Regions from separate parts of the Variovorax durovernensis genome, predicted to be linked through region 2. Evidence: riboswitches for the same ligand, from Rfam matches in the RefSeq annotation. Region 2 holds a riboswitch; the other holds the start of a gene.
What was found. A riboswitch is a leader RNA that binds a small molecule or an ion and turns the genes downstream of it on or off. The one in region 2 is predicted to bind S-adenosylhomocysteine.
Positions count from the first base shown of each region.

Region 1: another riboswitch for S-adenosylhomocysteine. It lies ahead of metH (methionine synthase); the one in region 2 lies ahead of ahcY (adenosylhomocysteinase).

Region 1 covers NZ_CDRNCW010000001.1:284,423-290,032, reverse strand. The annotation lists gene metH (methionine synthase) at 1-2,402, opposite strand, end outside; S-adenosyl-L-homocysteine riboswitch at 2,482-2,557, opposite strand; gene ACWV14_RS01345 (esterase/lipase family protein) at 2,746-3,702, shown strand; gene ACWV14_RS01340 (lipase secretion chaperone) at 3,713-4,651, shown strand; gene ACWV14_RS01335 (PACE efflux transporter) at 4,664-5,101, opposite strand; gene ACWV14_RS01330 (LysR family transcriptional regulator) at 5,221-5,610, shown strand, end outside.
Region 2 covers NZ_CDRNCW010000001.1:1,058,875-1,064,484, reverse strand. The annotation lists gene ACWV14_RS04920 (TlyA family RNA methyltransferase) at 1-622, opposite strand, end outside; gene ahcY (adenosylhomocysteinase) at 633-2,072, opposite strand; S-adenosyl-L-homocysteine riboswitch at 2,140-2,209, opposite strand; gene ACWV14_RS04910 (hypothetical protein) at 2,402-4,519, shown strand; gene ACWV14_RS04905 (hypothetical protein) at 4,662-5,306, shown strand; gene phaP (TIGR01841 family phasin) at 5,439-5,610, shown strand, end outside.

The sequences.
Region 1 (5,610 bases), 770 kb from region 2:
TCGTCGCTCGCGTAGCCCCAGAGGTCGGTGCGCGCGCGGTGGTGCAGCGACTCTGCGAAGGCCTCGGCCAACCGGTCGGCCAGGGCCTTGAGCATGATGGCGGAGTAGTCGTCGAGGTCGTCGATGAAGTACTTCTCCTTCTTCTCCACGCCCAGGCCGGCCGTCACGGCGAACACACCCACGTAGTCCTTCAGGCCGCTCGCCTTGGGCGCGACGAAGTCGGCCAGGCAGCGGCTCGGGCGCATCACGCCGTCGATCACCTGCTTCTCGGTCTGCTGGCGCATGCCGTACCAGGTGAGCGCGACCTCGCTGCGCGTCTCGTCGGTGTAGAGCTCGATGTCGTCGTCGTTCACCGTGTTGGCGGGCCAGAAGCCGACGATGCCGCTCGCGCTGAGCCAGCGGCCTTCGATCAGGCGCTTGAGCATGCGCTGGCCGTCGGCGTATACGCGCACGGCCTCGGTGCCGACGATCTCGTCCTTCAGGATGGCCGGGAACGGGCCGGCCAGGTCCCAGGTCTGGAAGAACGGGCCCCAGTCGATGTACTTGGCAAGCTCGGTCAGGTCGAAGTTCCTGAACACGCGCCGGCCGATGAACTTGGGGCAAGGCGGCGTGTAGTTCGACCAGTCGATCGGCGTCTTGTTGGCGCGCACCTTGGCCAGCGGCCACAGTGGCACTTGCTTCTTGTTGGCGTGCTGGTGGCGCACCTTCTCGTAGTCGGCGTTGATCTCGTCGATGTACGCGGTGGCCTGGTCGCTCAGCAGGCTCTGCGCCACGCTCACGCTGCGCGAGGCGTCGGGCACGTAGACCACCGGGCCTTCGTAGTGCGGCGCGATCTTCACCGCCGTGTGCACGCGGCTGGTGGTGGCGCCGCCGATGAGCAGCGGAATCTTCTTGATGCGGAAGTGGTCGTCCTTCTGCATCTCGCCGGCCACGTACTGCATTTCTTCGAGGCTCGGCGTGATCAGGCCCGACAGGCCCACGATGTCCGCGCCCTCGACCTTCGCCTTGGCGAGAATTTCGTGGCACGGGACCATCACGCCCATGTTCACCACTTCGAAGTTGTTGCACTGGAGCACGACGGTGACGATGTTCTTGCCGATGTCGTGCACGTCGCCCTTCACGGTGGCGATGATGATCTTGCCCTTGGTGCGCACGTCGCGGCCCGCGGCCTCGTCCTGGCGCTTTTCTTCCTCGATGTAGGGAATGAGGTGGGCCACGGCCGACTTCATGACGCGCGCCGACTTCACCACCTGCGGCAGGAACATCTTGCCCTGGCCGAACAGGTCGCCCACGATGTTCATGCCGTCCATCAGCGGGCCTTCGATCACGTGCAGCGGGCGGCCGCCCTTCGCAAGGATCTGCTGGTAGGCCTCTTCGGTGTCTTCGACGATGAAGTCGGTGATGCCGTGCACCATCGCGTGCGACAGGCGCTGGTTGACGTGCACCGGGTTCTCGGGCGTGCCGCGCCATTCGAGCTTCTTGCTGTCGTCCTTGGCGCCGCTCTTGGCGGTTTCGGCCACCTCGACGAGGCGCTCGCCGGCGTCGGGGCGGCGGTTGAGCACCACGTCTTCCACGCGCTCGCGCAGGGTCGGCTCCAGGTCGTCGTACACGCCCACCATGCCGGCGTTGACGATCCCCATGTCCATGCCGGCCTTGATTGCGTGGTACAGGAACACGGTGTGGATCGCCTCGCGCACCGGGTCGTTGCCGCGGAAGCTGAAGCTCACGTTGCTCACGCCGCCCGACACCTTGGCGCCCGGCAGGTTCTGCTTGATCCAGCGCACGGCGTTGATGAAGTCGACCGCGTAGTTGTCGTGTTCCTCGATGCCGGTGGCAATGGCAAAGATGTTCGGGTCGAAGATGATGTCCTCGGGCGGGAAGCCCACCTCGTCGACCAGGATGCGGTAGGCGCGCTCGCAGATCTCGATCTTGCGCGCGTAGGTGTCGGCCTGGCCCTTCTCGTCGAAGGCCATGACCACTGCGGCGGCGCCGTAGCGCTTGACCAGCTTGGCCTCGTGCTTGAACTTGTCGACGCCCTCCTTCATGGAGATGGAGTTGACGATGCCCTTGCCCTGGATGCAGCGCAGGCCGGCCTCGATGACTTCCCACTTCGAGCTGTCGACCATCACCGGCACGCGCGCGATGTCGGGTTCGCTGGCAATGAGGTTCAGGAAGCGGACCATGGCTGCCTTGCTGTCGAGCATGGCCTCGTCCATGTTGATGTCGATCACCTGCGCGCCGTTCTCGACCTGCTGGCGCGCCACGGCCAATGCTTCTTCGAACTGGCCGTTGAGGATCATCCGCGCGAAGGCCTTGGAGCCGGTGACGTTGGTGCGCTCGCCGATGTTGACGAACAGCGTGCCTTCGCCGATGGCGACCGGCTCGAGGCCGGACAGCTTCATGGGCGGGGGTGCCAGGGGGGCGGAATCGGGGGTAGCTGGAGCGGAAATCTGGGACATGGCCTCACCTGCGGAAGAGTCGAACAGGCGAGCGTCGTTGTCGCCCCAAGCCTGACGGCGGGCCGCTGTGGCCCGCCGCTGCAACGCTCCTTGGGAAGGCGAGCATTTTAGGGCGATTCAACCCGCCACGGGGAAAACCCCAGTTTCCATTCCCGCCCGCATCCACAGAATGCGGCCACCGTTTCCGAACGAACGTTCGTTTTTTTCAACCGACGCAAGGGAGTGCCGGATGGCGATGAAGTGGAATGTGGTTCTTTGCTGCGGGCTTGCCGCGGCGACGATGGCGATGACCCCCTTGGCCCGTGCGGCCGCCAGCGCCGGCTCGACGCTGGTGACGGCCCGGGCGGCCTCCGACGAGGCGAAGACCAGATACCCCATCGTGCTGGTCCACGGCCTGCTGGGCTTCGACAACCTGCTGGGCGTCGACTACTTCTACGGCATTCCCGACAAGCTGGCCGGCGCCGGCGCGCGGGTGTATGTAGCGCAGGTGTCGGGCACCAACACCTCGGAGATCCGCGGCGAGCAGCTGCTGCAGGAGCTCAAGACCATCCGCGCGCTGGAAAAGAACCCGACGCTCAAGTTCAACCTGATCGGGCATTCCCAAGGCGCGCCCACGGTGCGCTATGTGGCGGCGGTGGCGCCCGACATGGTGGCGTCGGTCACCTCGGTGGGCGGCGCGAATGGCGGCTCCAAGGTGGCCGACCTGCTCGCCAGGCTGCCCGAGGGCGGCATAGCGCAAGGCGTGGTCGTCAAGGCCGTGGGGCTGCTGACCAGCGTGATCGGCTTCCTCTCGGGCAAGGACCCGAGCCAGCTGCCGGAAGTCCCGCTGAACGCGCTGGCCTCGCTGACCACGGCAGGCGGCGCGGCCTTCGACGCCAAGTTCCCGCAGGGACGGCCCGCGCAGGGCTCGTCGTGCAGCGTGAAGAGCGGCGCGGCGGTGGTGAACGGCGTGCGCTACTACTCGTGGTCGGGCGTGTCGACCGGCTTCAGCCTGTTCGACCCGAGCGACGCGCCGCTGTCGGCGCTGGGCACCCTCGCCTTCTTCGGCGAGGACAACGACGGCCTGCTCGCCACCTGCACCACGCGGCTCGGCACCCACCTGGGCGACTACCGCCAGAACCACCTCGACGAGGTCAACCAGGTGCTGGGCAACACCTATGGCAGCCAGTTCCCGTACTACGAGAAGAAGGTGCCGGAGCTCTTCAAGGACCAGGCCGCGCGGCTGAAGAGCGCGGGCCTCTGAGGCGCCGGCCGTGGGAAAGCGGTGGGTGCCCTGGGCGGCGGGCGGCGCGGTTCTGCTCGCGGTAGGCGGCGGCTGGCTCGCGAGCCTCCCCGACGAAGACGGCCCCATCGCCGCCGAACGCGGGCCTGCCGTGGCGACCACCGCCACGGCCAGCCCCGAGCCACGGCCGGCACAGACTGCAACAGCAGCCGCCGTGCCCGACGCCCTGCTGAACAGCTCGCTCATCTCCATCTTCGACCAGGTGCTGTCCGAGGCGCAGGCCGACAACAAGGCCGCCTTCATGGCCAAGGCCCCCGCCCTGCTGGCCAAGTACCTGCGCGAGGACTGGCGCGTGCGCGCGCTCGGACTGCTCGAACGCTATGTCGACATGCAGGAGGCCCTGACGTCGATGCCGCCGCCCGCGCCCGGCGACCCCGCGCAACTGCGCCGCGCCCTGCAGGCGCGCGAGGCGATGCGCCGGCGCTATTTCGCGCCAGAGGAAATCGAAGGCCTGTTCGGCGACCAGATCCGCCAGGACAACTTCATGGCCGACAAGCTGGAATTGCTCGCCAACGCTGCCCTGACGCCCGAGCAGCGCAACGCTGCCTTGAAGCAAAGCGAGCAGGCATGGCTGTCGCCGGAACAGCGCGAAGTGCGCCGGGAAGCCGTCGCCCATGCCGACGTGATGCAGCAGACCGCCGCGCTCGAGGCGCGAGGCGCGAGCCCGCAGGAGCGCTTTGCCGCGCGCAGCGAGGCCTACGGCTACGAAGTGGCCCGCAACCTCGCGGCGCTCGACCAGGAAAACCAGGACTGGAATTCGCGGCTTGACCGCTACGCAGCGGCGTCCGAGGCCGAACAGGCCCAGTTGCGCGAAACCCTCTTCAATGAAACCGAGCGCCTGCGCCTGAGCGGCGCGCTGGCGATGCGCTCGGCCGCGGCGCACAAACCCGCGCCGCCGGGCGGCCAGTAGGCCGCCGGCCCGTCAGGCCGGCTGCGCCTCGCCCATGGCCGAGGCCGGCAGGCCGAACACGCGGTCGAAGGCCCAGTTGAAGACGAAGGTGTAGACCAGGAAGAACACCACCAGGCCCAGGTCCATCACCAGCGCCTGCCAGAGCGACACGCCCAGGCCCCAGGCGAACATCGGCACCAGGAAGGCGATCAGCCCGCCCTCGAAGCCGATGGCATGGGCGATGCGGCGGCGCACGCTGCGCCCGCGCACTGCCTGGCGCGACTCCCAGCGCTCGAACAAGGCGTTGAACGCCAGGTTCCAGAGCACCGCGATGACCGATGCAGCCACCGCCAGCACGCCGGAGTGGCCCAGCCCGGCGTCGGTCATCAATGCCAGGCCGGCGCTGGCGGCAACGATGGCGATCCCTTCGTAAAGGGAGATGTAGACAACACGACGACGAAGCCCCTGCATGATTTTTCCTCTTACGTTTTGAATGGATGAAGCGATGGGTAGACTTTATGTGTCTTTTGCTGATATAAAAAGTTAACTTATTTCAGGTTTACTGATAGATCGACCCGAAAGCGCAAGCCATGGCCTTCACCAGCGACAACGTCGAAGTCTTCCTGGCCGTGATCGACCACGGCTCCTTTTCGGCGGCGGCCCGGGCGCTGCGCCGTGTGCCTTCGGCCGTGAGCATGGCCATCGCCAACCTCGAGGCCGAGCTTGATCTGCCGCTGTTCGACCGCAAGGGCCGCGAGCCCCAGCCCACCGCCGCCGCGCGCTCGCTGGAGCCGCAGGCGCGCATGCTGGCGACCCAGCTCAAGCAACTGCAGGTGCAGGCCCTCGCGCTGACCCAGGGCCTGGAAGACCGGCTCACGCTGGCCATCGCGCCCGAGTTGCTGGCCGCGCCGTGGAGCGGGCCGCTGGCCACGCTGGCGCAGGAATATCCGCTGCTGCAGGTCGAAGTGCTGGCCGCCCCG
Region 2 (5,610 bases):
CTTCGTCGCGCACGATGCCGCCCTTGCCGACCTGGCCCGGCTGCAGTTCGAACTGCGGCTTGACCAGCATCAGCAGGCGGCCGTCGTCCGCCAGGAACTCGACCACCGCCGGCAGCACCAGCGTGAGCGAGATGAACGACAGGTCGCCCACGATCAGGTCGAAGCGCGACTCGCCTTCTTCCCCGAGGTCGTCGGGCGACAGCGCGCGCGCATTGACACCCTCGATGGGCACCACGCGCTCGTCCTCGCGCAGCTTCGCATGCAGCTGCCCGTGGCCGACGTCGACACCCACCACTTTCGTGGCGCCGCGCTGCAGCAGGCAGTCCGTGAAGCCGCCGGTCGACTGGCCCACGTCGAGGCACAGCTTGCCGGCCGGATCGACACCGCTCGCGGCCAGCGCGCCTTCGAGCTTGAGGCCGCCGCGCGACACATAGCGCGCCTCGGCCGCGTCGACCAGCTCGAGCTCGGCCGACTCGGGCACTTCGTCCTTGTTCTTGGCGACGTTGCGCCACGCGTCGCTCGTGCCCGCGTCGCGCCAGCGCATGCCGCCGGCGATGAGCCGCACGGCCTGCGAACGCGACGCGGCCAGGCCGCGCTCCACCAACAGTTGATCGGCGCGCATGCGCTGTCGATCAGTAGCGGTACGTGTCCGGCTTGTACGGACCGTTCTTGCTCACGCCGATGTAGGCGGCCTGCGCGTCGGTCAGCTCGGTGAGCATGGCGCCGACCTTCTTCAGGTGCAGGCGCGCGACCTTCTCGTCGAGGTGCTTGGGCAGCACGTAGACCTTGCCGGCCTCGTAGGCGTCGGGCTTGGTGAACAGCTCGATCTGGGCGATGGTCTGGTTCGCGAACGACGACGACATCACGAAGCTCGGGTGGCCCGTGCCGCAGCCCAGGTTCACGAGGCGGCCCTTGGCCAGCAGGATGATCTTCTTGCCGTCCGGGAAGGTGATGTGGTCGACCTGCGGCTTGATTTCTTCCCACTCGTACTTCTCGATCGAAGCGACGTCGATCTCGTTGTCGAAGTGGCCGATGTTGCAGACGATGGCCTGGTCCTTCATCTTGACCATGGTGTCGTGCGTGATCACGTCCTTGTTACCCGTGGTCGTCACGAAGATGTCGGCCTTGTCGGCTGCGTACTCCATCGTCACGACCTTGTAGCCTTCCATCGCGGCCTGCAGGGCGTTGATCGGGTCGATCTCGGTGACCCACACTTGCGCCGACAGCGCGCGCAGCGCCTGTGCCGAGCCCTTGCCCACGTCGCCGTAGCCGGCCACGCAAGCCACCTTGCCGGCGATCATCACGTCGGTCGCGCGCTTGATGCCGTCCACCAGGGACTCGCGGCAGCCGTACAGGTTGTCGAACTTGCTCTTGGTGACCGAGTCGTTCACGTTGATGGCGCGGAACAGCAGCGTGCCCTTGGCCGACATTTCGTTCAGGCGGTGCACGCCGGTGGTCGTTTCCTCGGTCACGCCGATGATTTCGGCGGACTTGCGGGTGTACCAGGTCGAATCGACGGCCAGCTTGGCCTTGATGGCTGCATACAGGATGCGCTCTTCTTCGCTGGTCGGGTTGGCCAGCACGCTCTGGTCCTTCTCGGCACGCTGGCCCAGGTGCATCAGCAGCGTGGCGTCGCCGCCGTCGTCCAGGATCATGTTCGGGCCTTCGCCCTTCGAGCCCTTGGGGCCGAAGTCGAAGATGGCGTGGGTGTAGTCCCAGTAGTCCTTCAGCGACTCGCCCTTGATGGCGAACACCGGCGTGCCCTTTTCGGCGATGGCGGCGGCGGCGTGGTCCTGCGTCGAGAAGATGTTGCACGAGGCCCAGCGCACTTCGGCGCCCAGGGCCTGCAGCGTCTCGATCAGCACGGCCGTCTGGATGGTCATGTGCAGCGAGCCCGTGATGCGCGCGCCCTTCAGCGGCTGCGCCTTCGAGAACTCTTCGCGGATGGCCATCAGGCCGGGCATTTCGGTTTCCGCGATGCGGATTTCCTTGCGGCCCCAGGCAGCGAGGGACAGGTCGGCGATCGCCTGGTCGGCGGTCGAAACGGGGGTGGGCTTGAGAACAGCGCTCATGAGAACTCCAACAAAACTGGTTTGAAAGATGCCACTGCGTTCGGGGAAAAGGACTCACCGCGAGAACAGCGGGTGAGCGTGGTTGCGATGTGGATCCGAGCCTCACGCCTGGCGGCGCTGCAACGCTCCTCGGGACGGGGCATTGTAGACGGGGCGAGCGGCCGCGCCAACCTCGGGGATTTGCACCAATTTCGACCATCTTCTGCCGTCTTCGGCTGACATTTGCCAGCCTCAACGTTAAAGCCCCCTCTTTTTACGATTTGCTCAGGTTCGGTTCAGTAGCCAGCCGGCTCGCTGCCGGGCCCATCAGACAAAGAAGAGGGCTCAACATGAGGATGACGAGATATCTCGCGGGTTGTGGACTGGCCGCCTTGCTGGCGGCCTGCGGGGGCGGAGGCAGCAGTGGTGGCGGCGCGGGCGGCGGCCTGCCGCTGGCGGGCCTGGATGCCGGGCAGCAGGCGCAGGCCCCGGCGGCAGCGCCCGAGTCCGCGCCGGCGGCCAGGGCAAGCAAGGCCGCACTGGCCGGCGCCGACGCGCGCAGCGGCACCTACCGCGTCTATGCATCCAACGGCACCCAGCAGCAGCTGGCGCTCGACTTCGACGCCGGCAGCTACACGATGACGGACAACCTCGGCGCGGCCGAGTCCGGCACCTTCGCCGAAGACTTCACCGAGCCCGGCACCTACGTCTTCGCCAGCAGCCGCATCACCACGGCCGCCAACACGGCGCGCTTTCGCGTGGCGGCGGACGTGGTCGTCGGCGCGTTCCCGTTCCAGACGGCGTACTCGAGCCCCGCGGCCTACGCCGCGCAGCCTTTCGTGGCGGCGCGCGACTTCGTCAACACCGCGGCGCTGCTGGACGGCACCTACAACCGCTTCAGCGTGACGCGCAGCCCCGGCGGCGCGCAGGACTCGACGTTGCTGGCCATGCGCCTCTCGGGCAGCGGCACGGTGCTGGAGATGTGCAACGACGCGATCATCTACAAGATCGATCTCTGCCCGGCAGCCTCGAAGCGCACCTATGCGGTAGCGGCCGGCGCCGACGACACCTGGGTCGGCACCAACGTCACCAACAGCAGCGACGTCGCCAACTTCCGCATGGCGCGAATCGGCGGCCAGAACGTCTATCTCGCCGGGGGCGTCAACCTGGCGCCGGCCATGCAGTTCATGCGCATCGCCCTGCCCGAGTCCTCCAGCTGGCCCACCACCCGCGGTGTCGGCGCGTCGACCACGGGCAGCTGGGGCAGCAACCTGATCGACACCGCGAACTCGGTGCGCACGTCCACCGGCACGGACGGCACCTACGGCAGCCTGACGATGCCGGTGGGCGGCACGTTTGCGCAGCAGCCCGAAGGCATCCGGCTCGTCAACGGCAGCGGCACGAGCAAGTACTTCGCCATGCAGAACGGCCTGCTCTCGGTGCTCGTCGGCGCGCGCAACCCGAACACGCAGGGCTACCTGCAGCTCAACCTGATCGACACCGGCGCGGCGCCCGATGCGCGCAACGGCCGCTACAAGGTCTACGCCACCAACGGCACGCGGCAGACGCTGGCGCTGAACCTCGACAGCAAGCGCTACGAGATGACCGACGAAACCGGCACCGTCGCCTCGGGCAGCTTCGCCGAAGACACGGCCGAGGCCGGCAGCTTCGTGTTCGACAGCAGCCGCATCACGAGCCCGGTGAACACGGCGCGCTTCCGGCTGGCCGCGGACACGGTGGTCGGATCGTTCCCGTTCGCGGTTGCGCAGGTCACGCCGGCGAGCTACGGCGTGCGGCCCTTCGTGGCATCGCGCGCGCTGGTGAAGACGCAGGCAGCGCTCGACGGCGTCTACAACCGGCTGGGCATCAACCTGACGGCGACCACCGGCGATTCGTCGATCACGCAGATCCAGGTTGCCAACAGCGGCACCACGCTCTACCTGTGCAACAACGCCACGATCTACCGCATCGACACCTGCCCCTCGGCAACGCTGCTGACCTACACGGTGTCGCCCGGCGCCACCGTCGACACCTGGAACATCGTGAACGTGGCGAATCCGTCGGACCACGGCAGCTTCGCGATCGCAAGGGTGGGCAACGAGAACATCTACCTCTCCGCCGGCATCGTGCCCTCGACGCCCACCACGTCGGTGTTCCGCATCGGCCTGCCCGAACGCGCGGCCTGGCCCACGGTCACCGCGCGCGGCGGCGCCGCCAACGGCGGCTGGGGCAGCACGGCCGTCGACGCATCGAGCTATGCGCGCACCCGTGTGCTTCCCGACGGCACGGCGGGCACGCTGAACGCCACGCTGGGCTCCATGGGCGTCGCCGGCCCGATCAACATGCGCGCGGCGGGGTTCCCCAACTCGACCTTCCATTTCTCGAGCCAGAGCAGCAAGCTGTTCGCGATGGTCGGCGCGCGCAGCCCGGCCACCGGCGGCGCGCTTGAAATCGGCCTGATCGACTGACGCGCCAGCGCGTCGCCCGTCCCGGGGCCGCATGCCGCAACACCGGCATGCGGCCCTTGCTCATTCAGGCCTAAGTCGGCCGCCAGCAGATTCCGGCGCCGCGGCGTACATTGCCCCGACTCCCACTCCGCCGAAAGCACCCATGCCGATCTTCCTGTCCCACAACCGCCGGGCGCTGCTCGCCGCCGCGATCCTCAGCCTGGGCTTCGCCGCGCTGCCGACCGGCGCATCCGCCCAGACCTCCGACCCCGTGCGCATCCGCGGCACCATCGTCCGCGTCGACGCGAAGACGCTCGTCGTGCAGGACCGCGGCGGCGAAGTCGTCTCGCTCGCGCGGCCGGCGGACATGCCGGTGTCGGAGGTCTATCGCATCAAGCTGTCCGACATCAAGCGCGGCAGCTTCGTCGGCACGGCCGCCATGCCGCAGGCCGACGGCACGCAGAAGGCGATCGAAGTGGTGGTGTTTCCCGAGGCCGCGCGCGGCACCGGCGAAGGCCACCGCCCCTGGGACCTGCTGCCAGAGAGCACCATGACCAACGCCACCGTCGCCGACCTGGCCGCGGCGCCGAAGTCCGTGCGCGGCGGCCAGCAGATGCGGCTGACCTACAAGGGCGGCGAAAAGACCGTCATCGTGCCGCCCAACGTGCCGGTGGTCACGTTCCGGCCCGGCACCGAGGCGCTGCTGGTGCCCGGCGCCAAGGTGATGGTGAACGCGCAGGAAAAGAACGGCACGCCCACGGCGCTGCGCGTGACCGCGGGCCGAAACGGCTTCGCGCCGCCGATGTAAGCCATCCAAGGGAAATCCCGCAGGCATTTTTTTCGCGGCGGCATGCCGGTGCGGCGTATCGTGGCGATGGACTTTTGCCGTCCGGCCGGTCCTCGCCATCCATCCGTTCACCGTCACAGGAGATTCCGCACCATGGCCACAGCCAAGAAAGCCGCCGCCAAGAAGACCACCGCCAGCAGTAGCAGCAGCGACAGCACCGCCAGCGCGAAGAAGGCGGCACCGACTGCCGCGGACATGCTCAATCCGCTGAAGGGCATGGCCGACCGGCTGCAGAACCTCAACCTGACCGGTGGCGCCGGCAAGC